4 regions of the Azotosporobacter soli genome follow, and region 1 is predicted to be linked to each of the others. Evidence: riboswitches for the same ligand, from Rfam matches in the RefSeq annotation. Region 1 holds a riboswitch; each other region holds the start of a gene.
What was found. Region 1 has a riboswitch for cobalamin ahead of cbiD (cobalt-precorrin-5B (C(1))-methyltransferase CbiD). Riboswitches for the same ligand answer to the same signal wherever they lie in the genome.
Positions count from the first base shown of each region.

Region 1 (7,705 bases):
GGCTGCGATCTTTAGCCAAACCGGCTAAAAAGAGAGGCAGATGGCGGATGAATTTTCCTTCCTTGACCGGTTTTTGTCCGATCGCAGCCAGACGGAGCAAGGTGTGGAAGACGGTACGGTTCGAGAGGACGTTTTCAAATACCAATTTGGCTCCGAGCGGCAGTCCTTTGTCATCGACGTTGCGTGAACGCAGTTCTTCAATCAGGCCAGGAATATCGATCTTACCCGGACAAATTTCAACGCATTTGCGGCAACCAATGCACAGTTCATTTATCTTGTCGAAATCTTCCATAGTGTGCAGGAAGGCAGTCAATATGGCACCGATCCCGCCCGCATAAATGTGACCGTACACATGACCGCCGACCATGGTGTAGATCGGACAAACGTTGAGACAGGAAGCGCAACGGACGCATTGATAAATTTGCTGGAATTTCTTATCGTGTGCAGCATTTAAGCGGCCATTATCAAATAAAATCACATGCAGTTCTTTTTCTTTTTCGACCCACTGACCATCTTCTTTTACCATGTAGGGCGTAGGGCCGGAAACCATTGTCATATAGCTGGTCATTAACTGGCCGGTTGCGTTACGCGGCAGCGTCCGCAGAATCGGAGCCGCGTCGCGAATGTTCGGAATCAGTTTTTCATAACCGATGATGACGACGTGAATCGGCGGAAGGGTCGTTGCCAAGCGCGCATTGCCTTCGTTGGTGACAAGACCGATGGCGCCGTTTTCCGCGATGCCGAAATTGGCGCCGGAAATGCCCATGTCGGCCAAGACAAACTCTTGACGCAGCTGCTGTCTGGCTGCTTGAACCATATAAGCGATATCGGTTGGAATATCGCGATGCATTTCTTTAGAGAAATATTCGGCGATTTGTTCTTTATTCAAATGGATAGCCGGCATAACCATATGGGAAGGACGCTGGCCGGCTAAGGAGAGAATCCATTCGCCAAGGTCGGTTTCCTTTACATGCAAGCCTGCTTCTTCGAGCGAATGATTAAGATGGATTTCTTCGGTGGCCATAGATTTTGATTTTACGATGCGCTTTACGCCGCGCGCCTTGCAAAGGTCGATAAGGTATTGTTTAAGGTCGTCGCCGTTCTTGGCGCGGAAAACTTTGCCGCCGCGCTTAACAACGGAAGCCTCAAATTGATCGGCAACGGCTTCGATGTTGAGAACGGTATTGTGTTTCATGTTTTTAACCTGTTCGCGCAATGCGTCAACGTCAGGCACATTTTCATACGCTTTAGCACGGGCGGTCGGGTAGGCTTCAGCAAAACGACCCAGTGCGCCGCGCAGGACTTTATCATCTAATTTTTCAGCGATTTCATTACGAATGTTGCGATTGTTCGTTTCCATGCTTATTCGACACCTCCGGCGATTTCTTCTTCAATAGCAATGATGACGAAGCGACAAGGGCCATGGCAGCCGATTGTTAATACCCGCTCGATATCGGCGGTACGGCTGGGGCCGGTAATGAAGCTTAAATAACCGCGATCGAAGACATGGGAGAAAAGGTCGAAGGCATCTTGGATTCCTGCAACAACACGATTGGCCGGCAGAAACGCAATGTGTAACGGCGGCAGCATGGAGACAACGCGGCTTTCATAGGCCATGCCGTCCATGCAGACGCTGCCGCTTTCGGCGATGGCGAATTCGACAGTCGAAATGCCGCAGTCAGATTGTTCCGCATGTTCGGCGATTTCAGCGGCGCTGGTGTAGAGCGTGAAGCCTTTTTGTGCAAGATAGGGCAGCAGATTGGCTGCTTGTTGCAAGGGGCTGTCTACAGCGACAATGTTTTTGACATTGGCTGCAGTCAAAATGGATTCGACAACAGCGCTGGCCTCGGCGACCGTTTTGACTCGGTGGACTTCAGCGGAAGCCAATTGGGCCTTCTTTTCAAATTCCGGGAATAAATGAATGCCAAAGGGAACGTTGTTTAAAGCAGTTCTCCAGTTCTCACACACTTTTTTCATTTGTAGTTGTCACTCCCTGCGTTGTTATATCGTATTGGCTTTATTATGACAAAAACCTACAAAATATTCAACAAAAAACGCCAAAAAAATACAAAATAATCCTACAAATCTTTTTTCATCGTCCTACAAAGGGGGCGCGGCGATAAAAATTTGCCGAATGGCAGGAGTTTTTAAAAAGAGCGGGAATATAAATATTTTGTAACTGTATATAGAATATGGGAATAGGTGCTTTATGCTGAAAAGGGAAGTCCGGTGCAAAACCGGCGCGGTCCCGCCACTGTAATGGGGAGCAGATCTAATGAAAGCCACTGGGAAACTGGGAAGGCATAGATTTGTGAAGAACCAGAGTCAGGAGACCTGCCTGTTCCAACACACACCGTTTGACCTACGGATGATGGGCAGGTGGGTGGAATAAATTATCGCTGTTTCATTATAGTCATGATTTATTGTGCCCCCCTTGCTGCAAGGGGGGCTTTTTGTTTGAAAGAAAAATTGCGCTCGGGCATTACAACGGGTACATGTGCGACGGCCGCGGCGCAAGCTGCGATTTTAGCTGTTTTGGCGCAAACGCCGGAAGCTGTTTGTGTCCGGCTGCCACGCGGCGAAGATAAGATCGTGGCGCTTGAATATGCAACGCGAATTACGGAAAACACTGCTACTGCAGGCGTTCGAAAAGATGCCGGTGATGATCCGGATATCACAAATGGAATACTTGTTGTTGCTGATGTTGAGCTGACGCAAGCGGTAGAGATTCGTCTGCTTGGCGGTGAAGGGGTCGGCGTGGTGACGAAACCAGGGTTATCGATTCTAGTCGGTGAAGCGGCTATTAATCCAGTGCCGCGCCGAATGATTGAAGAGGGCGTTCGGAGCATCATCGGGCCAGCGCGTGGCGCGGTCATCCGCATTTCGATTCCCGGCGGCGAAAAGTTGGCGCGACGTACGTTGAATCCAAGTTTAGGCATCGAAGGCGGATTATCGGTCATTGGTACGACTGGAATTGTTGAACCGATGTCAGAAGAAGCGTTCAAAGATTCGTTGACGCCTCAGATTGACGTAGCGTTGGCGCAAGGGTTTGAAAGTTTGGTCTTCGTCCCGGGGAAAATCGGGGAAAATATTGCCGTTGACCAATATGGACTACCCAAGGAAGCTGTTTTGCAGACCAGCAATTTTATCGGCCATATGCTGACGGCAGCTGAAGATAAGGGCGTGAAGAGGGTTCTCCTGTTCGGGCATCCGGGGAAGCTCGTTAAAGTAGCTGGAGGGATTTTTCATACGCATAACCGCATGGCCGATGGTCGGATGGAAATAATAGCCGCTTACGCTGCATTGCAGCAGGCTGGTGTCGAGATAATCGAAGAAATTCTTGCCTGCACGACGACGGAAGCGGCGACCGATATTTTACGTCGACAAGGTTTGAACGAGGCAGTGTATGCGGCGCTTGCCAAACAGGCTAGCAATCGTGCACAGCGCTATGTGTTTGGCGGCTTGGAAATCGGAACGGTCATTGTGAGTATGCAAGGGGAGATATTGGGTATGGATGAGTGTGCAAAAGCGATTGGAGGAACTTTGCAGTGGAACATAAGATAATCGTTGTAGGCATTGGACCAGGGCATCCGGATTATCTGATTCCTCGTGCCGCAGCTGCGATTAGGGAGGCTTCCTATTTGGTCGGCAGCCAACGGGCGCTCGATACTTTTGCGGGGCCTGATGCAACGCTTCGCCGAATCGATGGCGATTTGGACAGCCTCTTTACGGACATCGCAACTGCGTTAAAAAACAGCGACGTTGTGGTGATGGTATCCGGCGATCCGGGGTTTTATAGTTTACAACCTGCACTCAAGGCGCGATTTGGTGCAGAATATGAGCTGAAAGTCATTCCTGGTCTGAGTTCGATCCAAATCGCGTTTGCACATCATGGACTTGTCTGGCAGGATGCGGAGTTACTCAGTGTGCATGGTCGTGAGCTGGCTTTGGAAAAATGGCAGTATCGTTCAGGAAGGAAAGTTGCCTTTCTAACCGACGCGACGATGCATGCGGCGGCGATTGCCGAACATTTGCTTGCGATGCAATGGCCAACAGACGCCGAAGTTTTTCTCGGACGGAACCTTTCTTATGAACACGAAGAGAAAAAATGCTGCATTTTGCAGGAGGCGACAAAGATGGAGGGGTGGCAGCATTGTGTGATGATTGTAATCGGATGATAAGACCAGTTCTTGGCATCAGGGATGAAGAATTTCTGCGCGGCGACATTCCGATGACGAAGCAGGAAATTCGGATTTTGCTGCTAGCCAAGGCGGCGATTCAAAGCGGTGATATCATAATTGATATTGGCGCCGGGACGGGATCTATTTCGGTCGAAGCGGCGCGTCAGAGTGGTGTTGGAGAGGTTTATGCAATTGAAAGAGAAGCGGAAGGCATTGAATTGATTCGGCGCAATCGCGAAAAATTTTCCGTTGCAAACCTTCGGGAGATCGAAGGGGCCGCACCGGGGGCGATGACAGATTTGCCGGAGGCAGACGTGATTTTCATCGGCGGCAGCGGCGGCAATTTGCCTGCGATACTCAAACGGGCTGACGAATTGTTAAAACCGGGAGGGCGTTTAGTGCTCAGTGCAGTCACATTAGAAACAGTTGCAATGGGAACAGCCTTTTTCCGCGAACAAAGCTCGCGTTACCAAAGCGAAGCCTTTTCGGTCCAGGTAACACGTTTGAAACCAATCAAAACGATTCATATGTTTCAAGCGCTTAACCCGATTTATATTATGACTGGGATAAAAAACAGCTAATTGGTGGAGGAAGAGAAGATGCATGTATTTTTTGTCGGAGCGGGTCCTGGAGACCCTAATTTGATTACGGTAAAAGGGCAGAATTTGTTGCGTGAAGCGGACCTGATTGTATATGCAGGTTCTCTGGTTAATCCGGCATTGTTGGAGTTGGCGAAGAAAGATGCGGCCATCTATAATAGCGCGACAATGACGTTGGACGAGGTGATTGAGGTGATGTCGGCGGCGGCGTTTGAAAATAAATGTGTCGTACGGTTGCATACCGGAGATCCGAGCATTTATGGTGCGATTCAGGAACAAATGGATGAATTGAAGAAGAAGGACATTGATTATACGGTAATTCCTGGCGTCAGTTCCTTCTTAGCGACAGCGGCGGCTCTGCGCCAGGAATATACGCTACCCGGTGTGTCGCAAACCGTGATCATTACCAGACTGGAAGGGCGCACGCCAGTGCCGGAAAAAGAAGCACTGGCTCGTTTGGCGCAACATAATGCGACGATGTGTATTTTCCTCAGCGTGCATATGATCGAGGAAGTGATGGCGGAATTGCAAAAAGGCGGTTATGGTCCGGATACTCCTGCTGCGGTTGTCAAGAAGGCCTCCTGGCCGGACCAGGAAATTATTCGTGGTACGATCTCAACAATTGCAGCGTCGGTTGGAGCGGCTGGTATCGGTAAAACGGCAATGATCGTTGTCGGCAATTGTTTAGCGAGCAGTTATGAATTATCGCGTTTGTATGCAGCTGATTTCAGTCATATGTATCGTGATGCAAAATGAAATTGGCATTGCTGTCGGTAACAACGCGCGGCGCTTTTTTGGCGAACACGTTGGCAACTGAAATTCGTCTGTCGGGCGATGAAGCGGATTGTTTTGAAAAGCAGGGGCGTTCGGCGCAGTGCGGTGCAGAGGCTTTTGATTCGCTAAGCGAGTTGTTGGTTGAACTGTGGCCGCGCTACGACGGATTTATCTTCATCATGGCTACAGGGATTGTCGTTCGGGTCATTGCGCCGCACATCGTTGATAAACGCCAGGATCCAGCCGTGATTGTGCTTGACGAACAAGGCATTCATGCAATCAGTCTCTTATCGGGCCATCTTGGCCAGGCAAATTGTCTGGCGTCCTCGGTTGCGAAAATGATCGGCGCCAAGCCCGTCATTACGACGGCGACGGATTTGGCTGGGAAGACTGCTCCGGATGTGCTAGCCGTTGCTTTGCAGTGCAAGATTGAACCGTTCGATAGGTTGAAAAAAATTAACGCGGCACTCGCCGCAGGCGATACTATTATCTGGCAGATTGACGAGCGGCTGACGTTAACCGAGGCGTATCGAGCGAAAGCGGCAGAGTATGCGATTGAACTGCTGCCGTGGCAGCCGAAAGTTTCTAAAGATGTTGCCGTAAAGAACGTGCTTATTAGCGATCGGGCGATGCCGTGCGATGAGGCAGATCTGTTTTTGCGTCCACCGATTTTAGCTGCCGGAATCGGTTGTCGACGCGGCGTTCCGGCGAGTGAAATTATCGCGGCGATTGAAGACGCTTGCCGTAGTGTGGGCCGCAGCCCTGCCTGCATCGCGATTATGGCGTCGGTTGACGTCAAATCGACGGAAAAGGGGCTGCTGGAAGCTGCGGCGACATTGGCGGCAAAAACCGTCTTTTTCAGTGCAGATGAACTGGCGCAAACCGTAGCAAAATACAATTTAAAAGAATCGGACTTTGTCCGTAAACAGATAGGAGTTGGCAATATATGCGAAGCAGCAGTGATGAAAGTAAGTCAAGAGGAAACCTTGCTGGTTCCGCGGACGCGATATCCGCAGATAACAATTGCGCTGGCCGAGGTCACATCAGTGTGATCGGTATCGGGCCGGGCAGCCTGGAGGATATGAGTCCCCGTGCGCAGCAAGCTGTGGCGGATGCCACAAGAGTGGTCGGCTATACTAAATATGTCGAATTGATTGAGGATCTGATAAAAGACAAAGAAGTCGTTTCGACGGGGATGATGCAGGAGATTGATCGTTGTCAAAAGGCGCTCGATTTGGCGATGGAAGGACATCGTGTTGCTGTGGTTTCGAGCGGCGATCCTGGCATCTACGGAATGGCTGGGCTTGTTTTGGAACTGGCGACCAAATGTCCGGCCGAAGATCGTCCGGAAGTGGAAGTTATTTCCGGCATCAGTGCAGTTGGCGCATCGGCGGCCTGCCTCGGAGCACCGCTAATGCATGATTTTGCCGTGATTAGCCTCAGCGATTTGCTGACGCCTTGGGAAGTCATCCGGCGACGCGTAGAACTTGCGGCTGAAGGTGATTTCGTAATCGCCCTCTACAATCCAAAGAGCGTCAAACGCAATTGGCAGATTGAAGAAGTAAAGAACATTGTTCTTAAACACCGGCCTGTCATGACTCCGGTCGGCATTGTGCATCATGCCAGTCGTGACGGCGAGGCAAAGGTGATTGCCAATTTAGGCGGCTTTACAGATGAACATATTGATATGTTCTCTATGGTCATCATCGGCAATAGCCGGACTTATGTCAAAGAAGGCTATATGATTACGCCGAGGGGCTATCAGGTATGATTCTCGTAATCGCGGGAACAAAAGATGGGCGTGAAATAGCCGAAGCTTTAGAGCAGGAGGGATATCCGATTTTAATTTCCGTAACCAGCGAATATGGTCGGCAACGTCTGACGGAAAGATTGCAACAGTGTGTCAATGATACCGCTCTTGACGCAGACGGCTTGCTGGAGTTGATTCGGACACGCGGAATCCGACTGGTTATTGATGCCAGTCACCCTTATGCGCTGGCTGTATCAGCCAACAGCCGAGAGGCGGCGGCTACAGCTAATATTTCGTATCTGCGATATGAGCGGCCGCCAATTGAGTTGCCCGTTTACGATAAGTTGCATCGTGTAGACAACTATGAAGATGCAGCTCGCTTAGCGGCGGCGCTTGGTCAG
Region 1 covers NZ_JAUAOA010000005.1:169,725-177,429, reverse strand. The annotation lists gene ldhH (L-lactate dehydrogenase (quinone) large subunit LdhH) at 1-1,360, opposite strand, end outside; gene QTL79_RS07340 (LutC/YkgG family protein) at 1,363-1,977, opposite strand; cobalamin riboswitch at 2,184-2,356, shown strand; gene cbiD (cobalt-precorrin-5B (C(1))-methyltransferase CbiD) at 2,458-3,564, shown strand; gene cbiE (precorrin-6y C5,15-methyltransferase (decarboxylating) subunit CbiE) at 3,549-4,178, shown strand; gene cbiT (precorrin-6Y C5,15-methyltransferase (decarboxylating) subunit CbiT) at 4,175-4,762, shown strand; gene cobM (precorrin-4 C(11)-methyltransferase) at 4,781-5,536, shown strand; gene QTL79_RS07315 (cobalt-precorrin 5A hydrolase) at 5,533-6,606, shown strand; gene cobJ (precorrin-3B C(17)-methyltransferase) at 6,636-7,325, shown strand; gene cobK (precorrin-6A reductase) at 7,322-7,705, shown strand, end outside.

Region 2 (7,705 bases), on a different contig from region 1:
ATACGTGCCGTTATCATTGCTGACCGGAATGTGTATCATAATGACCAAACAGTTTTTTTGTTTTACGATGCGCGGGCTGCCGTCATTTTCGAAAGAAAAATCGAGCAGACGGACTGGTATGGCAAGTAGTTTAGCTGCTTGCGCCAATTCCTCCGGCGTTGGCTGCGTCAACTGCAGCCAAGCGCCGTTCAAAGGTTGATCCGGCGCTGCAGTGACAAAGTCGCCTGAGATGTTTTTATGAATCGTCAGCATAGCAGTACGCAGCCGCAACGAACAGCGGCCATCCTCCTATCCTTTTTGCACCCAGTATTGTGCCTTGGAGATTCCCTGCAGATCAATGTCTTCGACGATGCCGACAATCGCCGCATCGACGGCGCTGTCCGGCTTGCCGGTCAGACGTTGTGCTGTGCTGCCGGAGACAACTAAAACCGTTTCTCCGTTGCCCGCACCGACCGTATCCACAGCGACCTGCATGCTGATGGTGTTCATGCCGTCCAGGTTTAACGGCTGTACGATGAGCAGCTTAGAACCGACCAGAGATTCGTTTTTCGTCGGAGCGACTACGGTTCCGACAATTTTACCTAGCCACATGAAAATTCCTCCCGCAATACGGTATTAGAAATAGTGTTTGACTTTAAAAGGGCAATGTCCTATGTGGCGTTTTGTGTTAAGATAGGAATTTATTGCGCTGACCAGGCTGCTTGAAGAATCTCGGCCAATTCGACGGCGGAGCCCTGGCGCGGGTTGGTCAAGGCACAGACATCCTGAAGCGCGCTTGCGGCCAAATGTGGAATATCGGTCGGATCGAAACCTTTTACCGTCTTTATGCCGCAGGGGACATGGACGCTGTCAAGCAACGTCCGCAATGCGCCAAGCAGCACGGCGGCAATCGTTTCCGGCCTGCGGTCAGGCAGCGTCAAGCCCATCGCCATTGCGATGTCAGCATACTTTTCCGGCGCGGCCGTCAGGTTGAATGCGGTGACGAAAGCGAGCAGCATACCGTTCGCCAAGCCATGCGGCAGGTTGTATTTACCGCCTAACTGGTGGGCCAGCGCGTGAACGTAACCGAGACTGGCGTTGTTGAAGGCGATGCCGGCCAGGTATTCGGCGTAGACCATCATCTCACGCGCCTGTCGGTTATGGCCGTCCTGTACCGCGGTCGGCAAGTGACGGCTGATTAACTCAATCGCTTTTAAGGCTTTGCAATCGGTGACCGGCGTCGCATTCGTCGAAACATAAGCCTCGATCGCATGCGTCAGCGCGTCGATTCCGGTTGCGGCAGTCAGTCCCGGCGGCATATCAAGCATTAATTCAGCGTCGTTGACCGCGATGATCGGCGTCACGTGCCAATCGGTAATCGTCATTTTGCGCTGTTGGGCCGTGTCGGTGATGACGCAAAACCGTGTCAGTTCGCTGCCGGTGCCGGCGGTCGTGTTGACCGCAATCAAAGGCGCGGCTGGGTGGCTTGCCTTATTGAGGCCAACGTAATCCTGGATTTTGCCGCCGTTCGTTGCCAGAAGGCCGATCGCTTTGGCGCAGTCATGCGGCGAGCCGCCGCCGAACGAGATGAGAAAGTCGCAGCCGTTGTCGCGGTACAGCTTCAGACCATATTCTACCTGTTCGACGGTGGGGTTAGGCGAGACGTTGTCGTAAATGATGTAGAAAATGCCGGCCTGCTGCAGGATATCCGTCAACTTACAGGTCAGACCGCTGTCGACGAGAAATTTATCGCTGACAATAAAAGCTTTGCGAAATTTCATCGGCGTGACATATTTGATGATCTCAGGCAAGCAGCCTGTGCCGAGCAAACTGATCGGGGTCATAAAATATTCAAAAACGTTTGGCTTCATAAAGTGAACTCCTTCCTGTCCGCATGTGCGTATATACTTTGACACTAGCATTATCGAAGATATGCGGCAAGTGAATTTGGCGCGCTTGGCAATATGCTTTCACAAGAGAACAATGAATCGCTATCCGAATTGCGTATAAGAGCATATTATCGAAAGAAGGAAGTATCTTGTCAAGGGGAAGGAATAGACCGGCAGTGAGGAGAACTATCTCATAGCATAGGAATCGGGTTGTGCCGGAAGGAGGAATCGTGCTGGGAACGCTATGGACTGATTTTATAACGGGCTTTCAATTTTTTACGCGCATTCCGGTCGTCAGCCAGACGGAATGGTCGCTGGAAAGTTTTGGCCGCAGCGTCAAGATGCTGCCGTTTATCGGTGCGATCATCGGCTTGCTGCTGGGTGGCGGCGCTTATCTGCTGCAGCACTATGCGGGAGCGCCCGCGCATGTGCTGGCGGTTACATTGATTGTCGCGGAGATCATCATTACCGGAGGACTGCATTGCGACGGCTTTATGGATACGGCGGACGGCATCTTTTCCGGTCGCCCCAAGGAGCGGATGCTTGAGATTATGAAGGACAGCCGGGTGGGCGCGTTTGGCGCGATGGCCTTCGCACTGCTGATTTTAACGAAGTATTCTTTTTATCTCGATATCGATCCGGCGCTGCTGCCGTTTGCTTGTTTTGCTATGGCGATCGGCGGGAAAATGGGCCTTGTGGTGGCGGTCACTTCGTTTCCTTACGCCAGGCCCGAAGGTTTGGGCAAGATGTTTTTTCAGCATCATGACCGGCATGCGTTGCTGATTGCCGCAGTGCTGGCGGCGCTTCTCCTGGCTCCGTTCGGCGTCAGGGCGCTGGGCGGTGGAGCCGCAGCCTGCATAGCCGCTGTCATTGTCGGCCGCTATGTCAATGCGCGGCTGGACGGATTGACCGGCGATGTCTACGGTGCGGTCAATGAAGTGGCGCAACTGGCAGTACTGCTCGTGTTTTGCGTTAAGTAAGAAAGGGTGTAAGGTATGGGTGCGTCAACAAAAGTCATTCTGGTGCGGCATGGTCAGACCGATTGGAATCGGACGAAACGCTACCAGGGGCATAGCGATATTCCTTTGAATGAAACGGGACAAATGCAGGCAAAGCAGGTGGGAAAACGTTTGGCCTCGCTTCCGCTTCGGGCGGTGTACAGCAGTGATTTGACGCGCGCCGTTCAGACCGCAGCGGCGATTGCTTTGCCGCATGGTCTTACCGTCATGACGTGCGCGGCGTTTCGTGAACTGAACTTTGGCCTCTGGGAAGGTCTTACTTATGAAGAGATCATGGCCGGTTGGCCGGCCTGGCTTACGGCGATGTATGCGCGACCAAGCATAGGCTATGCGCCGCAGGGCGAAAGCTTTCCACTGGTGCAACTTCGCGCGCTGAAAGGACTCAACGCGTGCATTGCCGCGCATCCGGGCGAAACGATCGCGATCGTTTCGCATGGCGGCCCGCTGCGCACCTTGCTTTGCGCAGCGCTTGGCCTGCCGATTGATCAAGTCTGGTCGTTGAAACAGGATACGACGGCGGTGAACATCCTGGAATATAGCGAGGGTTTGCTGCAATTGGTGCTCTCGAATGACACGCAGCATCTGAAAGAGGATGCATAGGATTTTTCTTACCAGATCGTTGATTATCTTGTCGAGCGTTAGCGGCAGGCAGGAATGGCTTTGAGAAGGGCGAATTTGTTAAAGCAAAAGAGAATATGCCACCAAACAGGTGCCTCCTGTAAAAGGGAGGAGAATAGGGAAGTTCGGAAGGATGCCTTGCATCCTAAAACGACGCGGTCGCGCCACTGTAATCGGGGAGCTGCTCCTGTAATATGCCACTGGGAAACCGGGAAGGCGCAGGAACGCAATGAACTGAAAGCCAGGAGACCTGCCTGTATTGGCTGTCATCTACCCCCGCGCAAGGGGTAATGCCGGAAGGATGGGGTCGCTATATAGCCGCCTAGCCTTTTGGGCTGGGTGGTTTTTGTTTTGGAAAAAACAAAGGAGGAAGCGAAGATGGATTTTGAAACGCGGGTCAAGGAGTGGATCGATGGAGCGGCCAAGCCGGTAAACAGCTTAGGTCTGCTGGAAGAACATTTGAAGAAGATCGTCATGTCCTGGGGTGAGATCAAGCCGGAGTTGAAACCATACCACTTGGTCTTTGCCGCCGACAACGGCGTCGTGGAAGAGGGCGTTGCTCAAACGCCGCAGGAAGTCACATATTTACAGGCGCAGAACATGGTGGCAGGCAGAGCGACGATCAGCTGTTTTTGCCAAAGTAACCGGATTGATTATGGCGTTGCGGATGTGGGCATCAATTCGACGGAACCGTTTAGCGGCTTTCAGCGGAAAGTGGCGCTGGGAACGAAGAATTTTATCAAAGAAGAAGCAATGAGCCATAGCGAGTTCGATCAGGCTTGGCAGGCGAGTCAGAATCTGGTGCGCGAGCTGGTGCAAGAGCGCGGTTACAATATGCTTTCATTTGGTGAAATGGGGATCGGCAACACGACGACATCGGCTGCAGTCATGCATGGTCTGACCGGCATTCTGCCGGAGTTCGTCGTCGGTTACGGCGCAGGCGTTGAACGGACGGAACTGCTAAAACACAAACGCCAGATCGTTGCCAAAGGCGTTGCGCTGCATAAAGAAAAACTGCAAACGCCGCAGGAGGTCTTACGTTGTCTTGGCGGCTTTGATTTGGTTGCGATTTGTGCGGGCATGCTCGAGTGTGCGAAGCTACGGACGCCTTTTGTCATCGACGGCTTCATCACGGCTGTCGCGTATGCATGTGCTTCACGCATTGCGCCGGAAATCGAAAAGCATGCGATTCCGTCGCACATGTCAAAAGAACCGGGCATGGCTTACGCTCTTTTAATGGGAAACATCGTGTCCGACAGCGTCTTCATCCGCGCCAATATGGGGCTGGGCGAAGGAACGGGCGCAGTATTGATGGTATCAATCATGAAAACGATGCTATATACCATGCATCATATGGCTCGCTTTTCCGAACTGACGCCGCTTGAAATACCGGGAAACCGGACGGAAGTCGAAGTTCAAGAGAAAATTGTCGTAGTATAAGAAGATATTGCGAAATGCAGGGATTTGTCAGACGATTGGCTAATACTCCCTCAGTGCAGAGCAAAATATTCTTACATTGTTGCAAGAATAGCACACGCGAGGGAGTGATTTTCGGTGCGAGAAATCAGCCAGTTTGCGCTAGGAGACATTGTCAATACCGATGTACTGCAGGAGATTCAGGATAAGTTTTCTGAAACCACGGGCCTGGCCGCGGTCATTGTCGATCCGGAAGGAACGCCGATCACACGGACGAGCAATTTCACGCAACTTTGTCAGTACATCCGTTCAACGCCGAAAGGGATGGCGCGTTGTTCCGGCTGCGATGACAGCGGCGGACGCCGTTCCATCGACCTGCGAAAACCCATAGTCTATCGTTGCCATTCCGGCTTGACGGATCTGGCGGCGCCGATCATCGTGCAGGATCAGTATATCGGCGCGTTCCTGGCCGGACAGGTTGTCCTGTACCGCGAAGAGGGAGAAGACGTCAAAACGGAAATGTGCAAACGCGTCAGCGACCTGGAACTGGACGAAGCGGTGCTGAGCGAACTGTTCGACCGGGTCAGGGAAGTACAGGAGACGAATATCAAGGCGGCGGCCGATCTGATTTATATCATGGCCAATTATATAGTAGAGATCGGTGTGGCCAACATCGTACAGAAAAAACTGATGAAGGAATTGCAGGCCAAGGCGGAACTGGAAACGCTGCTGAAGGCGACGGAACTGAAGGCGCTACAGTCACAGGTCAATCCGCATTTTCTCTTTAACACGCTGAACACGATCGCCCGCTTGGCGATGCTCGAAGGCGCGACGCAGACGCAGGAAGTGGCGTATGCCTTATCGGATCTGTTGCGCAATAACCTGCGCGACATGGATCGTTTGCGGACCGTGGAGGAAGAGCTGAAATCAGTACAGGACTATCTGACGATCCAAAAAGTCCGCTTTGGCGAACGGATCCACTCTTCGATCCAGGTGGAACCGGAAATTTGGACGGCCAGGCTGCCGGCGTTGACATTGCAGCCGTTGGTGGAGAATGCGATCATTCATGGACTCGAGGGGCGGATCGAAGGCGGCGCGATTAAAATCAGCGGCCATTTGCGTGAGACGGACGTCTACCTGGAAATTAGCGACACCGGCGTCGGCGTAGAGGAAGGCAAGATTGCCGCGATTTTTCGCGAAGAAAAACGGCAGAAGAGCCAGGGGCAGACGACGGGCCTTGGCATCTTGAATGTACATAAACGAATCAAACATTATTTTGGCGGTCAATACGGCATCACGATGCAAAGTTGTCTCGGTAGCGGAACGACGATTGGCATTCGCCTGCCGTATCAGACGGAATAAAAAGGAGGGGTGAAGAGCGTGTATACGATACTGATTGTCGATGACGAACAGCTGGAGCGACAGGCCCTTCGCTTCATCATAGAAAAGCAGTGCCCGCAAATCAGAGTGGTCGGAGAAGCCGGCGACGGCGCCAATGCGATACGCCTGGCGGCCGAAAGCAAACCGGATATTGTTTTAATGGATATCCGTATGCCGGAGATGAACGGCTTGGAAGCGGCAAAAGGCATTCGCGCTTTGTTGCCGGGCGTTAATATTTTGATGCTAACCGCGTTCGACGAGTTCAGCTATGCCAAGCAGGCTCTTACGGTAGGTGCGATTGACTACTTATTGAAGCCGGTGCGCCCGGAAGAATTGCTGAAGGCGCTGGGAGTTGTCATGGATAAGATCGGCATCGATCGTTCGCGCCAGGAGGAAGAGGAACGGCTGCGACAGAGCGTGGAAGCGGCGCGTCCGTTCATTCAGATGTCGTTTGTCTATGATTTGATTTCCGGCAATATCGGCGGCAGCGCTACGTTCCAGGAACGTTCGCGTTTTCTTGGTCTGCGCGTCGATCCGCATCTGGCGCTGGTCGTCGATGTCGATGATTTCAAGAAGCTGACGGTTCATTCGAGCGAACTGGAAAAGCAGATGGTCAAGCAGAAGATTTATCAGGTGATCTGCCAGGCGGTCGGTGATCTGGCGATGGTGACGCCTTTCGGCAGCGACAATGTGATTATTTTGCTTGGCTTTGCCGAAACGGTGACGGCAGAGTTGGCAAAACAAAGCGCGAAGAAATTGGCGGCTACAATCAGAGAAACGATTCAGCGCAGTTTGAGTATCAGCATCACGGTTGGAATCGGACGTTATTATGAAGATTCGCGTGAAGTGCATAAATCGTATCATGAGGCGCTGAATGCGCAGCGCCAGCGTTTCTATCTTGGCGACAGTCAGATCATTCATATTGAAGATGTGCCGTTTTTGGGCGATGTGCCCTTTCATTATCCGTTCCAGCATGAGAGAGTTCTGCTGGACAAGGTACGTTGCGGCGATCGCAAGCAGGCAAAACAGGAATTGCGTAATTTATTGGAAGAAATTTTTGCGACGAAGACCAGCATCGAAACCGTAAAAGCGTGCGTCCTAGAACTGTTGATCGTGTTGTCGCGTTCGGCCGTGGAAGGCGGCGCTGATTTGGAACGATTGACGCTGCTGAATTTGGAATGCATCAGTTTGCTGAACCGATGTACGTCACGTAATGAAGTGGAGACCTGGCTCATCGGATCGCTCGATCAATTTCTTGACAATATGCTGGAGAATCGCAGCAGCATGAATACGCGCGTGATTAATAAAGCGTGCGAGTATATCGTGAAAAATTGCCAACGCAATCTGCCGCTGGAAGAGGTGGCGCAAACGGTTCATTTAAGTCCGTTTTATTTCAGTCGGCTC
Region 2 covers NZ_JAUAOA010000017.1:33,979-41,683, reverse strand. The annotation lists gene QTL79_RS13430 (magnesium transporter CorA family protein) at 1-270, opposite strand, end outside; gene QTL79_RS13425 (EutN/CcmL family microcompartment protein) at 289-591, opposite strand; gene QTL79_RS13420 (iron-containing alcohol dehydrogenase) at 681-1,850, opposite strand; gene cobS (adenosylcobinamide-GDP ribazoletransferase) at 2,099-2,848, shown strand; gene QTL79_RS13410 (histidine phosphatase family protein) at 2,864-3,487, shown strand; cobalamin riboswitch at 3,578-3,777, shown strand; gene QTL79_RS13405 (nicotinate-nucleotide--dimethylbenzimidazole phosphoribosyltransferase) at 3,884-4,945, shown strand; gene QTL79_RS13400 (sensor histidine kinase) at 5,060-6,283, shown strand; gene QTL79_RS13395 (response regulator transcription factor) at 6,302-7,705, shown strand, end outside.
Region 2: linked by a shared signal. The riboswitch ahead of QTL79_RS13405 (nicotinate-nucleotide--dimethylbenzimidazole phosphoribosyltransferase) and the one ahead of cbiD (cobalt-precorrin-5B (C(1))-methyltransferase CbiD) in region 1 are both predicted to bind cobalamin.

Region 3 (7,705 bases), on a different contig from region 1:
TGACCGCCGACCAATTCATCTTCGATAATCAGCGTCTCCAGTTTTGCTCTGGCGCCGTAGATCCCTGCCGTCAAACCGGCGGCGCCGCCGCCGATAATCAGCAGTTCAATATTCTTATCTTGCTTTTTGCTTTGGTCCGCCATAGTATCACGCCCGCCCTTACAGTAATTTTTCTAACGCATCGGCCATCGCCGCCGGTTCGGTCGTCGGTTCAAATCGCTTCACTACATTGCCCTCGCGATCGATCACAAACTTGGTGAAATTCCATTTGATCGAATCGCCGACCAGCAGTTCGGGAAATTTTTCTGCCAAAAAGCCCTGCAGCATTTTTCCGTTTGGATGATTCATATCAAAGCCGCCAAATGCAATGCTGCTGCTCAGGTAGTTAAAGAGCGGCTGTGCAGACTCGCCTCTTACGTCGCCTTTGGCGAAGAGAGGGAACGATACGCCGTAATTCAACTGGCAGAAATTTTTCACTTCCTGATCGCTGCCGGGTTCCTGTTCGGCAAATTGATTCGAGGGAAAGCCGAGGATCTCGACGCCCTGCTCTTTATATTGCTGGTACAGTTTTTCCAAACCTTCATACTGCGGCGTGAAGCCGCATTTGCTGGCCGTATTGACAATGACCAGCACCTTGCCCTTGTATTCCTGCAAGGAAACTTCCTTGCCCTCAATCGTTTTTACTTTAAAATCATATACGTTCATTTTGCGCCTCCAACGTTTTATTTTTATCTTGTGTACAATTTAATCTTATGACATTAATTCTTTTTTGTCAATAATAATTATTAAATAATAGGACGATAAGTTTTCTGTAAACTTATCGTCCTATTATTTAACTGCTCTTTTTCCCGCTCATGCTAAAGAGCGAATACGGATGCTCCGTACCATTTTCCAGCTTCTTTTTGCCGTGATAAAACGTCTTCGCTTTCACCTCAGAAAAGCCGACCTTTTCCAGAACCGCTTTGAGCCCTGTCTGCTGAAAGCCGTGATAGCCGGAAAAATTTTCTTCCTGCCGATGAAAGCTTCCGTCGTCTTCATCCAAGTCGACAATGCAAAGGCTGCCGCCAAAACGGAGCAAGCGCGCCAGCGTAGTGAGCGTTTTCAGAAGATCGCTTGCATGGTGCAGCGCCATCGACGTATAAATAAGATCGAAGCCTTCGCCCGGCGCTTCGATGCTTTCGATTGCCGCGCAGCAGGCCCGGATGTTTCCTTGTTTGCGCTGCGCAATCTTTTCCTGCAGCTTTGCAATCATCGCTGCCGACGGATCGACGCACCAGATCTCAGCCAGCGAATCCGCCAGTTCAAAACTGATCAAGCCGGTTCCTGCGCCGAATTCGAGCGCTTTCAGTTCGCCCTGCAAGCTGACGCTACGGCGGATTTCCCCGGCAATGACCGCCGCCCGTTCCAGTCGTTGCGGCGTGTCCCAGTTTGCCGCCTCTTTGTTGAAATCCATGTTCATCCCGCCTTTCTTCCCTTACCTGATTCCGCACAGCGCCGTCCGGCTCCTGCTTTTGCAAAATACGTTTATCGTCAAAAACCCGCAGCAGGCGGATCAAATCCTTTTGCTGCGGGTTTTCCCTTGGTTTTTTAGCTATTTTCCTTAACGGCCAGGTTTTGCTTCAGCGCGCCGGGGCCGTCTTCGGCAACGGCGACCTGCGCATCGCCGAACGTTTTCATATCGTTTAACATATGCAGCGACGCATCGAGTAGCGCCATGCCCAGCGCAGCGCCGCAGCCGCCCTGAAAGCGCAGGTCAAGTTTCAGATACGCCGGCAGACCGAGCTGCATCAGCGCTTCGCCGTGCGCGCCGTGCGGCGAAAGATGAGACGCCATCAAATACGCTTTGCTTTGCGGCGCCAGTTTGAGCGCGAGCAGCGCGGCGGCCGCGGTGACGAGATCGTCGATGATGACGACGGAACGGCTGGCGGCGGCGCCGATGATCACGCCGACCAAAGCGGCAATCTGTCCGCCAGCGTGTTCATAAAGCAACGTAAGCGCATCCGACGTTTCACTCTTGCTGTGGGCAATGACCTCTTCTGCCGTTCTGTAGTCTTTCGTCAGCGCGCCAAGACCGATGATGCGTTGCCCGTTATCCGCCAGACTTTCGGCCAGATCGATCCCGGCGTGAAGCGCCGCGATGGTCTCTTGCGACGCAAGGCTTTGCTCCTTCGCTGCCGCGACGATAAGCTCCGCCCCGGCATGCTGCGCAAAACGGCGCGCAATCACCACATCTTCCTCTACGCTATCCGCTTCGCAGAGCAGCACTACGCTTTTTTTCAGATTTCGCGGCCTTGGCTGAGCGGTCACGCCTGCCAATTGCAGTGCGATATGTTCAAAGTGATGCAGACTGGCCAGCGGTTTCGTCAGATTGTCCAGGCGCAGTTGGCACGCCTGCATCGCCGCTTCATCCAGCGCTTCGATTTGCGCGATCCGTTCCGCCAAAGAACGCTTGCTTCTTTGCGTTTCGTTTTCCTCCGGCAGGGAGCTTAACGGCGCTTTTTCCAATAACGAAACCGACAGTTTGATCATATCCATGACGATCGACGCGCCGATCGCTTCGCCGAGCCTCACGCCCATATCGACGCAGGCATCGAGACCCAAATGGCGCAGTGCGATGCGATGCGCCGGCTCGCCCGAAAGGTGCGAGGCAAACATGTACTCTTTCGCGAGCGGATGTATGGCCTGTGCAATCAGCGCAGCCGCCGTGGTATTGAGTCCGTCGAGCACGACGGCGCACCGGTTGGCCGCGCAGCCCAGCACGACGCCGGCCAGCGCGCCGATTTCAAAACCGCCTACTTTAGCCAAGACATCGAGTCCGTCCGTCGGATCGGGGTTGTTCACCATCAGCGCACGCCGAACCAGTTCCATTTTCACCTGCAGACGGCTGTCGGAAATGCCGGTGCCCCGTCCGGTAACGATTTCCGGCGCAAGCGCGAGAAAAGCCGCCACAATCGTCGCACTGCACGTTGTATTGCCGATCCCCATTTCTCCGAGGCTGAAGCAGCGGTAGCCTTTTGCCGCCTGTTCATTGACGAGCGCAATTCCGCTTTCCAGAGCCTGAACGGCCTGCTCTTTCGTCATCGCCGCTCCTTCACTGAAATCCTGCGTACCGTACGCTATTTTTCGCTGCAAAAGGCCCGGCACATGGGATAAGTCGCCGGCCACACCCATGTCCATTACGACCATGTCGGCGCCGCAAAAATTAGCGAATGCATTTGCGCTGGCCCCTTTTGACACCAGATAATTTTCCGTCATCCCCATTGTCGTCTCAATCGGATACGCGCTGATGCCGCGCTTTGCGACGCCATGATCGGCCGACGCGATCACCATGCAGTTTTTCGGCGCTTGGGGTGCAGCGCTTCCTGTTACTGCGGCGTATTGTTCGAGCATCGCACCTAAACGTCCTAAACGCTCCGGCGCACGAATTGCTTGCGCCAGTTTTTCTCGGACGCATTCTTTTATCGCCTCATCCGGTGCAACGATTCTCGCCAATGCTTCTTCTAATATTTTCATAACGCAACCTCCAAAATCATCAATAAGAATAGTGCTATTCGTCAGGCGCAGTCGAAAAAAAGAAAAGACTTTTTTGGACGTCATGCCAAAAAAGCCTTCTTATTCCACGAAGGGTAAATAAACAAACAAGGCAGGTCTCCTGGCTCCCGCTTCATCGCCGTCTTGCGCCTTCCCCTTTCGAGTGGCATTGCAAGGGCTCTTGCGGTACAGTGGTGGGCCCGCGCCTACGCATGACAACTGTCTCTGCTCAGACTTCCCTATTCTCCGCCCGAAGGCGGCACCTTGACCGTATACTCTATTTATTTATCGTTATTGTAGCAAGATGTCCAGCATACGTCAACTGTTTACCTACATCATCCTTTTTCTGCACGCAAGACTCAGCTCAGAACCGCACGCTTCACTGCCCCTGCCCAATGTTCCGGAACGATTCATGCACCTTTGCAAACGCAGCAAGAATTTCCGGGTCGAAGTGTTCCGGTTTCGTCCGCCCGTCGCCGTCTAAAATGATCTGCAGCGCTTCTTCATGCGAAAAGCCTTTCTTGTACGGACGCACACTGATCAATGCGTCATAGATGTCCGCCAACGCCATCAAACGCGCGCCGAAAGGGATTTCTTTCCCTTTAAGGCCATGCGGATAACCGCTGCCATCCCATTTTTCATGATGAAATTCCGCGATCTCTCCGACCAAGCCGAGAAAGGAGTTGTGCCCGATCGCCTGTTCCGCGCGCCGGATGATCAATCCGCCCACCAAAGTATGCTTTTTCATTTCTTCGAATTCTTCGGCCGTCAGAGGGCCCGGTTTTTGCAGGATCGCATCCGGCACGGCAATCTTACCGATGTCATGCAGCACCGCTGACTGGCAAAGCAGCTGCTTGCGCTCGACCGACATCTTCGCTTCTTCATTATCAAGCACGGTCAGCAAAACGCTGACATATTCCTGCGTGCGCTGCGTGTGCGCGCCGGTTTCCGTATCCCGAAACTCGCCGAGCACCGCCATACAACCAATGATCGCTCTCTTCGTCGCTTCCAGTTCACCGGTTCGCAAGGCAACCAGCTCTTCCAGCGAATCGTGATAACGTTTCAATTCCAGATGATTGCGAACGCGCGCCTTGACCATCGCCAGATTATAAGGTTTTATGATGTAGTCTACCGCGCCAAGGCTCAGCCCCTTCGCCTCATCCGCTTCGTCGGTGAGCGAGGTCAGAAAGATGATCGGAATATGGCGGAAGTCCTTATTTTTCTTCAAACGCTGGCAGACTTCGTAGCCGCTGAGTCCGGGCATGACGATATCGAGCAGAATCAAATCCGGCTGTGCCTCACCCACTGCCAGCAGTGCCGTTTCTCCATCCAACGCGACGCTGATCTCATAGTCATCCCCCAGCGCCTCGACCAAAATATCGACGTTCACTTCCGAGTCTTCCACAATCAAGATTTGCGACCGTTTTCTCATTTCCATTTCAATCCCCCGCTTCCCCCGTGCAATCCGCCAACAATTCGCTCGCGCGGCGTAAATGGCGCAGCGCTTCCGCAAAGCGATAATGCTCCGCTTCTTCGCCGAGTTCTTCGATTTCGCGCTGCGCCGACTGCGGCCAGCGCTTTGCCTTTAGCTTTTCGATCAGTTCCCGGCAGGGTTTAGGCTGACGCCGCTGCAAGAAAGGTTCGAGTTCTTTAAGCAGCAAGCTAAGTTCCGCCTGGTCACCGACCGGCGAGGCAAGCGGCTGGCTTTCTTCCTGTTGCGCAAAAAAATCGCGCAGCGCCGTTTTCAAACACTCTTGCTCCTGAATAAAACTCCCCAGCGCGTCCTGATAATCCGTTTGCCGATTGAGCGCCGTTTCCAGTTCAGCGGCCGCCTTTTGCACGCGCGTTGCGCCCAGATTGCCGGAAACGCCCCTGACGCTATGCACCAAATGCACGGCAAGCTGCCAATCTGCATTCTCCAAAGCAGCGCGCAGCTGATTCGCCGTTTCGTTGTATTGTTCAAGATATTTTTGCAAAAGCCGTATATACATGCTTTCATTGCCGTCGAGCAATTGCAAGGTCGCTGCCGCATCAATCCCGTCGATGCCTCGGACACGTTCTCCCTTGCCGCTCTCTTCCGGCGCCGCCAGCGTTGTCGCATACTGCGTCAGCCACTGCTCCAACACCTTTTCCAACGCGTCCTGATTGATCGGCTTCGTCAAATGGTCATTCATGCCGGCCGCGAGACTTTTCTCCCGATCGCCTTTCATTGCATGCGCCGTCATCGCAACAATCGGCAATTCTTTCAGCGCCGGATCTTGCAAGGCCCGAATCCGCTTCGTCGCCTCAATTCCGTCGAGCACCGGCATCTGGATATCCATCAGCACCATCGCAAAGCCGCCGCGTTGAACCAGTTCGACTGCCTCTTCTCCGTTGCAGGCAACTTCCACTTCGATCTCCAGTTTGCGCAGCAGTTCCAGTGCGATTTCCTGATTGATCTCGTTATCTTCGACCAGTAAGATCCGCGTACCGGCAAACGTGATCCGCTCTTTCAGCTGCCGTTTTGCGCTGCGCCGTTTGCCGAAGCAATCGAGGATCGCCTCGAACAATTCCGAAGGTTGGACCGGTTTTGTCAACGACCCGGCCAGATCATTTTCACCGCCTTGCTGCGGCGCCGTTTCCGCTTCGCACGCCGTGACTAAGAGCAGCTTTGGTGCATCCGACAGCTCTTCTTCCCGAATGGCCCTCGCAGTCGCAATGCCGTCCATATCCGGCATCGACCGATCGAGGATGATCAAATCGAATCTCTCGCCGGACTCTTTTGCTTCGCGCAGTTTTTTCAAGGCGGCCGTTCCTCCATCTACCGCACTGGCGCTAAATTGCATCGCGGTCAGCATATTCGCGACGATTTGCCGCGCCGCGCTATTGTCTTCCGCCAGCAAAATCCGTTTGCCGCGCAATTCCTCCGCCGTCAGCCAACGTGGTTGACGGCCGCGCTCCGCCGCGATATTGAAAGGCAGGACCACGATAAAACGGCTGCCGACGCCCGCTTCGCTTTCCACGCGGATACTGCCGCCCATCAGCTCGCACAACTGCCTGCAGATCGCCAGGCCCAAGCCCGTGCCGCCATACTTGCGCGTCGTAGAACTGTCCGCCTGATTGAACGCCCGAAACAGCCCCTCCTGCTGCTCTTCGCTCATGCCGATGCCGCTGTCCTCTACCGTCAATTGCAGGATGAGCGTCTCACGTATTTGTTTGAGTTCTTCGATCTGCAGCGTCACTTCACCGCGCTGCGTGAACTTGATCGCGTTGCTAAGCAAATTATGCACAATCTGGCTTAAGCGCAGCGGATCTCCATTCATGCACGGCGGCAAATCGTCCGGCATACGGACGTTGAGTTCCAACCCTTTTTCCGCCGCCTTGACGCCATGCATGCCCACCGCGGTACGAACCAGGCTTTCCAAATCGAATTCGATCCATTCGATCTCCAGTTTTCCGGCTTCAATCTTGGAAAAATCGAGGATGTCATTGATGACGCCAAGCAGCATCTGCGTCGCCATATCCATTTTCTTCAGCCAACCGCGTTGCTTGTCGTCGAGCGGGCTGTCCGCCAGCATTTTGCTCATTCCGACGATCGCATTCATCGGCGTTCGGATCTCATGGCTCATGTTGGCGACAAAGCTGCCTTTTGCCTTGCTGGCCGCCTCGGCAATTTCCTTAGCGTTGGTCAGTTCCGCATTCACCCGTTCCAATTCCTGCGTCCGTTCGCTCACACGCGTCTCCAGACTGCTGTTCAGCTGCCGTATTTCCTCTTCGGCTTGTTTGCGCTCCGCCAGTTCCACTTGGAGACGTCGGTTTACAACCAACAGTTCTTCGGTTCGTTTTTGCACGATCTCTTCCAGGCCTTCGTTCATCTCTACCAGTTCCTGCCTTGCGCGGCGCAGCTCGCTGTTTTGGTTGTACGCATTTTCATAAGTGGAGAGCAGTAAATCAAGGATCTGTAGACGCCCGGCCGAGACATGGAATGTTTGTTCGGCGAAAAAGATCGTGATCTCGTCGCTCTCGGAAGACGCGCGCCGCAGTTCCTTGTTCACCAGCAAATAGCGAATGCGCGAGACCAAGTATTGCCCGGCATACGGTTTGGTGATGAAATTATTCGCGCCGGCGTCAAGTCCCTTGATCACATCGATCGGATCAGACAGGCTTGTCAGCAGAATGACCGGCACTTCCTGCC
Region 3 covers NZ_JAUAOA010000027.1:28,009-35,713, reverse strand. The annotation lists gene QTL79_RS16490 (NAD(P)/FAD-dependent oxidoreductase) at 1-143, opposite strand, end outside; gene QTL79_RS16485 (glutathione peroxidase) at 160-705, opposite strand; gene QTL79_RS16480 (class I SAM-dependent methyltransferase) at 833-1,453, opposite strand; gene cobT (nicotinate-nucleotide--dimethylbenzimidazole phosphoribosyltransferase) at 1,588-3,513, opposite strand; cobalamin riboswitch at 3,626-3,813, opposite strand; gene QTL79_RS16470 (HD-GYP domain-containing protein) at 3,911-4,969, opposite strand; gene QTL79_RS16465 (response regulator) at 4,971-7,705, opposite strand, start outside.
Region 3: linked by a shared signal. The riboswitch ahead of cobT (nicotinate-nucleotide--dimethylbenzimidazole phosphoribosyltransferase) and the one ahead of cbiD (cobalt-precorrin-5B (C(1))-methyltransferase CbiD) in region 1 are both predicted to bind cobalamin.

Region 4 (7,705 bases), on a different contig from region 1:
TATTAAAAGATATGCAAACATGACTACTAGTGAAATATAGCCGACCTCGCCGCCTAATGCCGCGCTACGCAAAGCATAACTGGCGTGCGTCAACGGCAACATTTCAATTATATAACGAAAGGCAAGCGGCAAATGATCCGTTTTGAAAAACGTACCGCACAGAAATGACATCGGCAATAGCACATAGGTGTTAAAATTGGCCATTTCTTCATGTGAGCCCATTTTCATTGCAGCCACCACCGCTAACGAGGCAAAGAGCAGGCAATTCAGCAGCAGCGCACCAAGAAAAAATAAATTCACTGAAAAATGTGCACCAAACAAATAGGCCAGTACAATGATCACACTTGTTGAAATCAAACCTCGCAATGCACCTGACAGCACTTTCCCAAAAACGAAAGAGGCTGCCGAAATAGGAGCAATCAGATATTCTTCCAGCGTCTTATGGTATAAGCGACTCATATTAAGCGGACTGGATACAGAGTTAAAGCTAATGTTCATTGAGTTTAAGGCAATAATTCCAGGCACGATAAAATCGAGATAACTTTCCTGGCCGAACGCCATACTGCGCCCCAGTCCCCAGCCAAACGCCACTAGGTACAAGATCGGTGAAATCATACGCGATAAAATGTAGCGTCCAATGCGTCGTTTCAAAACCAACCAGTCACGCCAGAAAACCGTCCAGACATCCTGCAGCATCAGCCCACCACCTTCCGTCCCGTCAATTCGACAAAAACGTCTTCCAGATTAGAACGCCGTACCGTTGTTGTCGTCGTCAGCGTGGCTGCAAACGCGGTCGCTTGCGCACGTGTCGAAAAGAATTCGCCCTGCAAACCTTCTTCCGTTTCCCGTTCCACTACATAAGCGCCAACGCGGCAGCATAACTGTTCCGGCGTATCGAGTGCAATCAGCTTTCCTTTATCCAAAATCGCAACGCGTTGGCAAAGGTGTTCCGCCTCTTCAATGTAATGCGTCGTCAAAAGCACCGTCAGACCTTCGCCTTTCAATTTGCGAATTAAATCCCACAAGCGGCGACGCACCTGCGGATCAAGACCAACTGTCGGTTCATCAAGAAACAATACCTTGGGCCGATGCAAGAGTGCACGCGCAATCATCAAGCGTCGTTTCATTCCCCCAGAAAACGTGCTGACCATATCTTCGGCTCGATCTGCCAGTTCCACATAGGCAAGAAGTTCTGCAATTCGCTCTTTCCGCTCTGCAGAAGGCATATGATGCAACCTACCATGCAGGTCCAAATTTTCACGCGCAGTCAGATCGCCATCAAGATTCAAATGCTGCGGCACAACGCCAATCAGACTCTTTACCTGTTGGTCATCGCTATCCAGCGGACAGTCTTTTATTTGAATCGAGCCTGCCGAAGGCTGCGTAAGCATCGTTAGCATTCGGATCGTCGTTGTCTTGCCAGCTCCATTCGGCCCAAGCAAACCAAAGATCTCACCATCTGAAATGCTAAGACTCAGTCCGTCTACTGCTGTCCGGTTGCCATACCTTTTAACTAAGTTGTTAATTTGAATCATGGACTCACCCCTTACATAAGCCGGTAATCATCACCTGTGTCCTGCCCTCCTGCGTGATTGCCAGTTCACTTTCCACGCCAAACACATTGCGCAGCAAACCAGGCTCAATTACGGTCTGCGGTATGCCCGCCAGCGCAATCCGACCTTCTTTCAGTACAACGATATTTTGCGCATAGTTCACTGCATGATTAATATCATGAATTACCATACCTACCGTGAGTCCCTGCTCACGATTCAGCTTTGCCAACAGTTCCATTATTTCCAGTTGATGACTGATATCTAAATAGGTCGTCGGTTCATCCAACAGCAGCAGCTTCGGCTGCTGTGCAAGCGCCATCGCAATCCAAACCCGTTGACGTTCACCGCCGGACAGCGTATTGACTAAACGCTCTGACATCGCATGAACTCCCGTTTGCCGCATTGCGTCATTCACAATGCCCGCGTCTCTTTCATCTCCACGACGCCACCAGCGTCGATGCGGATATCGGCCATATTCGACCAGATCGCGCACAGTCAGATCAGGCGGCGCAAGCGGACTTTGCGGCAAGACCGCCATTTCCTGCGCCAAGACGTTTCGCTTGATTGCACTGATATCACGTCCCGCAAAACAGATCGTACCGTTTTGCAGCCTAACGCTTCTTGAAAGAGCACGTAATAACGTGCTCTTTCCCGAACCGTTTGGGCCGACGATGGCAGTAATTGCTCCTTCCGGCAATTGGACACTCACCCGATCCAATATCTGCTGTTCGCCGAATCGCACGTCTATATTCTCACCATAGAGCAGATTCATTACGCTTCCCTCCTTAACAAATAGAGGAAAAACGGCGCACCAGCCAACGCCATAATGATCCCGACCGGAATCTCTACCGGCGAAAACAATGTACGCGCCGCCAAATCGCTCCAAGTCATCACCGCCGCGCCGAGGCAAGCCGACGCCGGAAGCAAATAGCGATAATCTGACCCAACCAACAGACGCGCGCCGTGTGGTACAATCAAGCCGACAAAGCCCAGCAAACCAACGACGCTGACGGCGCTGGCCGCTAAGAGGGCTGCCAGTGCCGTCAGCCAAAGACGTGACGCCTCCACTCGAATTCCAAGACCACGAGCCATTTCATCGCCGAGGCTTAGCAAGTTGAGACGCGAAGCCGCTGTCAGCGCTAACAAACAGCCAACTAGCGTATAAGGCCAAAGAAGTTCCACATGCGGCCAACTGCGTGCAGCCAAACCACCGACCATCCACATCAGCGCGCCATGAACCCGGTCGCTGAAAAAGACCAACAGCGAGGAAATCCCTGCATTCAGGAAAGCCGAAACGGCAACGCCGGCCAAAATGATCCGTGTCGGCTTAATGCTCCCCTTCCAGGCCAGCAAATAAATCAGCCCCGCTGCCGCCAACGCGCCAAGGAAGGCGACCGGCGTCACCAGATATTCTTGGTGAGGAAACAAGACCAAGATGATCACGCCAGCTAAACCAGCTCCCGATGAAACGCCGATAATATGAGGATCAGCCAACGGATTTCGCATAACGCCTTGCAGCAAAGCTCCGGCCAGCGAAAGATGAATACCGACTAAAATAGCGACTAACGCACGCGGCAATCGTATATTCCAGATAATTTGACTTTGATTGCCTGTCACTCCGTGGGAAAAAAGCGCATTGATAATTTCAGAATGACTAACGACAACTGCACCTTTGCTCAAACTGGCCACAAAGCCGCCTATGGCTATTACGACGAACAATCCGATCAGTAAAATCCGCCACTTCCGCCGCTCTTTATCGGGCATTTCCATATACCTCCGGATAGACCTCTTTTGCAAGATATTTTACCGCCTCCGGAAACTGTAGGCCCGGATTCAATTGAAACAATTCAGATGGCAAAAAGACAATCCTCCCATCTTTTACAGCCCGCAGCGAAGACCACGCCGGATTATCACTGACATCCTGACGCATCCGCTTTTCAATATCAGCCGTATTGCTTCCCATCGTCACTACCAAAACCAAATCAGGATCGCTCGCAACTAATTTTTCCAAACTGTATGGAGTCATATCACCGCCGGTTTCAATCGGCGATGAACCCGAGGCAATATTGCGCAGTTTCAATAGCGCTGCAATATTACCCGCAACGCTGTTCTCAAGCTCTACCGTAACACTCTTAGCCGTCGCATGCAAAATCACGATTTTTTTGCCCTGTTCCGGCAATTTATTCTGCACAGTTTTAAGCTGTTCTTCCATCGCACCGACCACAGCTTCGGCCTGAGTTTCACTGCCGGCAATTCTGCCGAGCAGAGCAATTTGACGTTTCAAATCATCATAAGTTTTAATCTTCAGCAGCAAAACCGGAATATGACTCCCTTCAAACAGGGGAACGAGCTTTTCGTGAATCCCCTGAAAACCAATGACAAGATCCGGTTTCAAGCCGAGTATCTGCTCCGTATTTACATTGTAGACATAGCCGATCTCCGGCAAATTTTCCGTGCCGGAAATCGGCGGCGCATTCCGAGAATTCGGCTTGCCAACCGCTTGTCCACCGGCAGCATACAACGTCTCCAACAAAGAGGTTGATAAAACAACAATGCGTTGCGGCCTTTGCTTCAGTTCAACCTGTCGCCCGCTGTCATCCGCGATGACAGCAAACGCATTCTTGTTTTCCGCCTGCTTTGCGCCACCGCACCCACCTACACCGATGACTACGAATAAAACGAGTAACAATGCCGTTTTTTTCATCCATATACTCATTTCACATTTTTCTCCCATCCACTTGAAATGGCAAAGGCCGGATATACTATCCGGCAACAAATGCAGGTCACTTATTCATTCAGCCTCGGTCAACGCATCACGTGCGTGTTGTATATACAGATTGCGAACCGCAACTCTTTCGCCCAAGCCTGTTTTCTCAAATTCAACCTCGAATCCTGCCGTACGCAGCTGATTCAACCAAGACTCCGCTTGCGCTCCGAGCATGTCCCTCAGCACATGGTCGCCGCAGACCAGCAGCAATGGCAACAGTTTCACCTTGCAAACACGTCGCTGCAACAAGAGTTTGATCGCATCGTCCAAGTTGGGATGACAATTCTCTTCTAATGCTCCAACGACCACTTGTTCACTACCCTTATCAAATTCTTGCTGGAGCCTCTCATATGCCGGATTTTCACGGTTGGGCGAGCCATGCCCCATCAAAAGTAATGCCTGCCCCTGCGCCAAATTCTCGATCTGCTCTTGCAGCGCGGCTACGAGTGCCGTATAATCTTCCGGTCTTTCCAATAATGGCCGACCGATTCGCAATGTCGCAAACATCCCCTTGCACCGTTCGAGGACCGCAATAACCTTATCTGAAAATTCTTGTCCTGCAGTAACATGCGTCACCTGGACTAAAACCTCTTGATAACCGTCTTGCTGCAATTGTTTTAATACTTCTTCCAGGCTCGGCGCTTCAATTCCTTCTGACGCAAGGCGTCGTCTGACAAATTGCGACGTAAAAACGCGGTAATGATCATATTGCGGAAAGGATTGACGCATATCTCTTTCAATACTTTCAATGCAGGTTTTTCGCGCAGAAGCAAGCGTAGTGCCAAAACTGACTACGACCATCGCTTTCGTCTGGCGTATCATGCGCCTCACTTCCTTCCGCCAATTATTATCTAGCCCAACGGATGTTTTTTCGCCAAAATTGTTGACAAGTAGTTGACTGATGTTTCATCCACTTCGTTCAAATCATAACTGATGACTTCATCCGGCAAACCGCATTTACTGACCATAACCGCGTTATCGCTGAAACCGTACTTTTTTAAGCCCGCTCTGATCTGCTTAAAATTTTTATACACCTTCATCAATACGACATTATCGGCAGTTTCCAAAATTTTGTCGAGTTCCTGCTCTTGCATTGTAGCCGGCACGATGCACATGACGTCATTGCCTTCCGCCAAAGGTAAACCCAATCGGCTTCCCATCGCGCAAAACGCAGGCACGCCAGGAATCGTTTCGATTGCAAAGCCGCAGTCTTTTAACAAACGATAAACATACATATACGTGCTAAAAAACATCGGGTCGCCCAGCGTCAGAAATACAACTTTCTTGCCTGCCTGCAATTGTTCGAGAATTGCGTTCTTATTATCTTCCCAAGCCAACGCTAATCGTTCGCTATCGTTAATCATCGGAAAGACAAGTTTTAACACTTCCACATCTTTTTTTAAATAGGGGCGTGCGATCGACAATGCCGTACTATCCTCTTTTTTCTCCGTTTTCGGCGCAATAATCACATCTGCCTCTTTAATGACTTCGACCGCTTTTAGCGTCAATAGTTGCGGATCTCCTGGGCCAACGCCCACACCATAAAATATACCAGCCATACTTGCCACCAATCCTTTCCTGCGTTTGCAAATGAAAAATCCCAACACAAGCGTGTTGGGAAATCGTACACAAAATGCCTGTACGAAATCCCCTCCCTATCGCTCGTAGGTAATAACGGTGATTGTCGTATAGGCAGTTCTCCTGGCTTTGGCTCATCGTTTCCCCAGCCCTTCCCAAAACCAAACGGCTTCAGTGGTACAACCTGGGTTCACTCCCCATTACAGTGGCGGGACCGCGCCGGAATCACACCGGTCTTCCCTATTAAGCCCCGTAGGGCACCTACACCTTATGCACTTATTTGTTATTGTACGTCATCGCAGCGTCCTTGTAAAGGCATGCCCCATCGTTTCTCCTCCAAAGATTACGTCGCTTTAGCAGATGCACACCTTTTCACCATTTTTGCACAATATCCTTGCTTGACAGATTTTACTTTCTCCCCATGTAAACCACATCTCGGACTTCGTTCACTTAAAAAGGAAAACAGACGGCAATGCCGTCTGTTTTCCTCAGACTGTAGACAAATCTCCACTCCCGCTAATGATATGATAAAATCATTAGCGGGAGTGATTTTATGTACGAGAAAAAAGATCGAAGTCAACAAAGCCAAATTGAATTCTTCTGCTTAGAAGATTTAGTACCGAAAGATCATATATTACGAGACATTGAACGAGCCATCGATTTTCGCTTCATCTACGACGAAGTCGACGGTTTATATAGCGACTCCGAACGAGGCAAACCAGGAATTGATCCGGTGAGTCTGTTTAAGATCGTACTGATTCAATACCTGTTCGGCATTCGTAGCATGCGTCAAACCATGAAAGAAATTGAAGTAAATATGGCTTACCGCTGGTTTATCGGATACGGCCTTACCGAAAAAGTCCCGCACTTTTCAACCTTCGGCAAGAATTATACCCGGCGTTTTCAAGGAAGCGATGTGTTTGAGCGGATCTTTATGCGCATCCTGTACGAAGCAGTAAACTGCGGTTTCATTGATGCAAGTTCCGTATTCATTGACGGAACCCATATCAAAGCACGAGCCAACAAAAAGAAAAGCGCAAAAGTGTTTGTGCCGATTCCGGCCAAGCAATATCAAGATGAACTGAATGCGGAAATTCAAGCCGATCGCGAAAACCATGGCAAGAAACGGTTAAAAGATAAAGACGACGATGAAAATCCGCCGCAAGGTAAAACCATCACGCAAAGTACGACGGATCCGGAAAGCGGCTTGTTTCATAAAGGCGAGCATGAAAAATGCTTTGCCTACGTAACCAACACGGCTTGTGACCGGCATAACTTCATATTAGGATACGAAGTCGCAGCGGGCAATGTTAATGACAGTCGATTGTTTGATGAACTGTATGAACGAGTCGTCAGTTATTTCCCTGAAACCGAAACCGTTGCCGTCGATGCGGGCTACAAAACGCCCTGGATTATGAAACAAATTATCGACAGTGGCCGAATTCCTGTCGTTCCCTACAAGCGTCCTATGACAAAAGAAGGGTTCTTCAAGAAATATGAATACGTATATGATGAATATTATGAATGCATGATTTGCCCTGGCAACCAGGCGCTTGGCTACAGTACGACGAATCGTGAAGGATATCAAGAATATAAAAGCGATGCAAAACAATGCAAAGTGTGTCCGCATTTAGAGCAATGCACGCAGAGCAAAGCGCATCAAAAGCAAGTCCAAAGGCATGTATGGGAATCCTATCTGGAACTTGCTGATGAGTATCGGCACATGCCGATATATCGCGATATTTACAAATTGCGCTCGCAAACAATTGAGCGTGTCTTTGCAGATGCAAAAGAAAAGCATGCAATG
Region 4 covers NZ_JAUAOA010000009.1:95,755-103,459, forward strand. The annotation lists gene QTL79_RS10300 (ABC transporter permease) at 1-696, opposite strand, end outside; gene QTL79_RS10305 (ABC transporter ATP-binding protein) at 696-1,535, opposite strand; gene QTL79_RS10310 (ABC transporter ATP-binding protein) at 1,540-2,325, opposite strand; gene QTL79_RS10315 (FecCD family ABC transporter permease) at 2,325-3,317, opposite strand; gene QTL79_RS10320 (ABC transporter substrate-binding protein) at 3,307-4,269, opposite strand; gene QTL79_RS10325 (sirohydrochlorin cobaltochelatase) at 4,345-5,142, opposite strand; gene cobI (precorrin-2 C(20)-methyltransferase) at 5,172-5,879, opposite strand; cobalamin riboswitch at 5,995-6,178, opposite strand; gene QTL79_RS10335 (IS1182 family transposase) at 6,452-7,705, shown strand, end outside.
Region 4: linked by a shared signal. The riboswitch ahead of cobI (precorrin-2 C(20)-methyltransferase) and the one ahead of cbiD (cobalt-precorrin-5B (C(1))-methyltransferase CbiD) in region 1 are both predicted to bind cobalamin.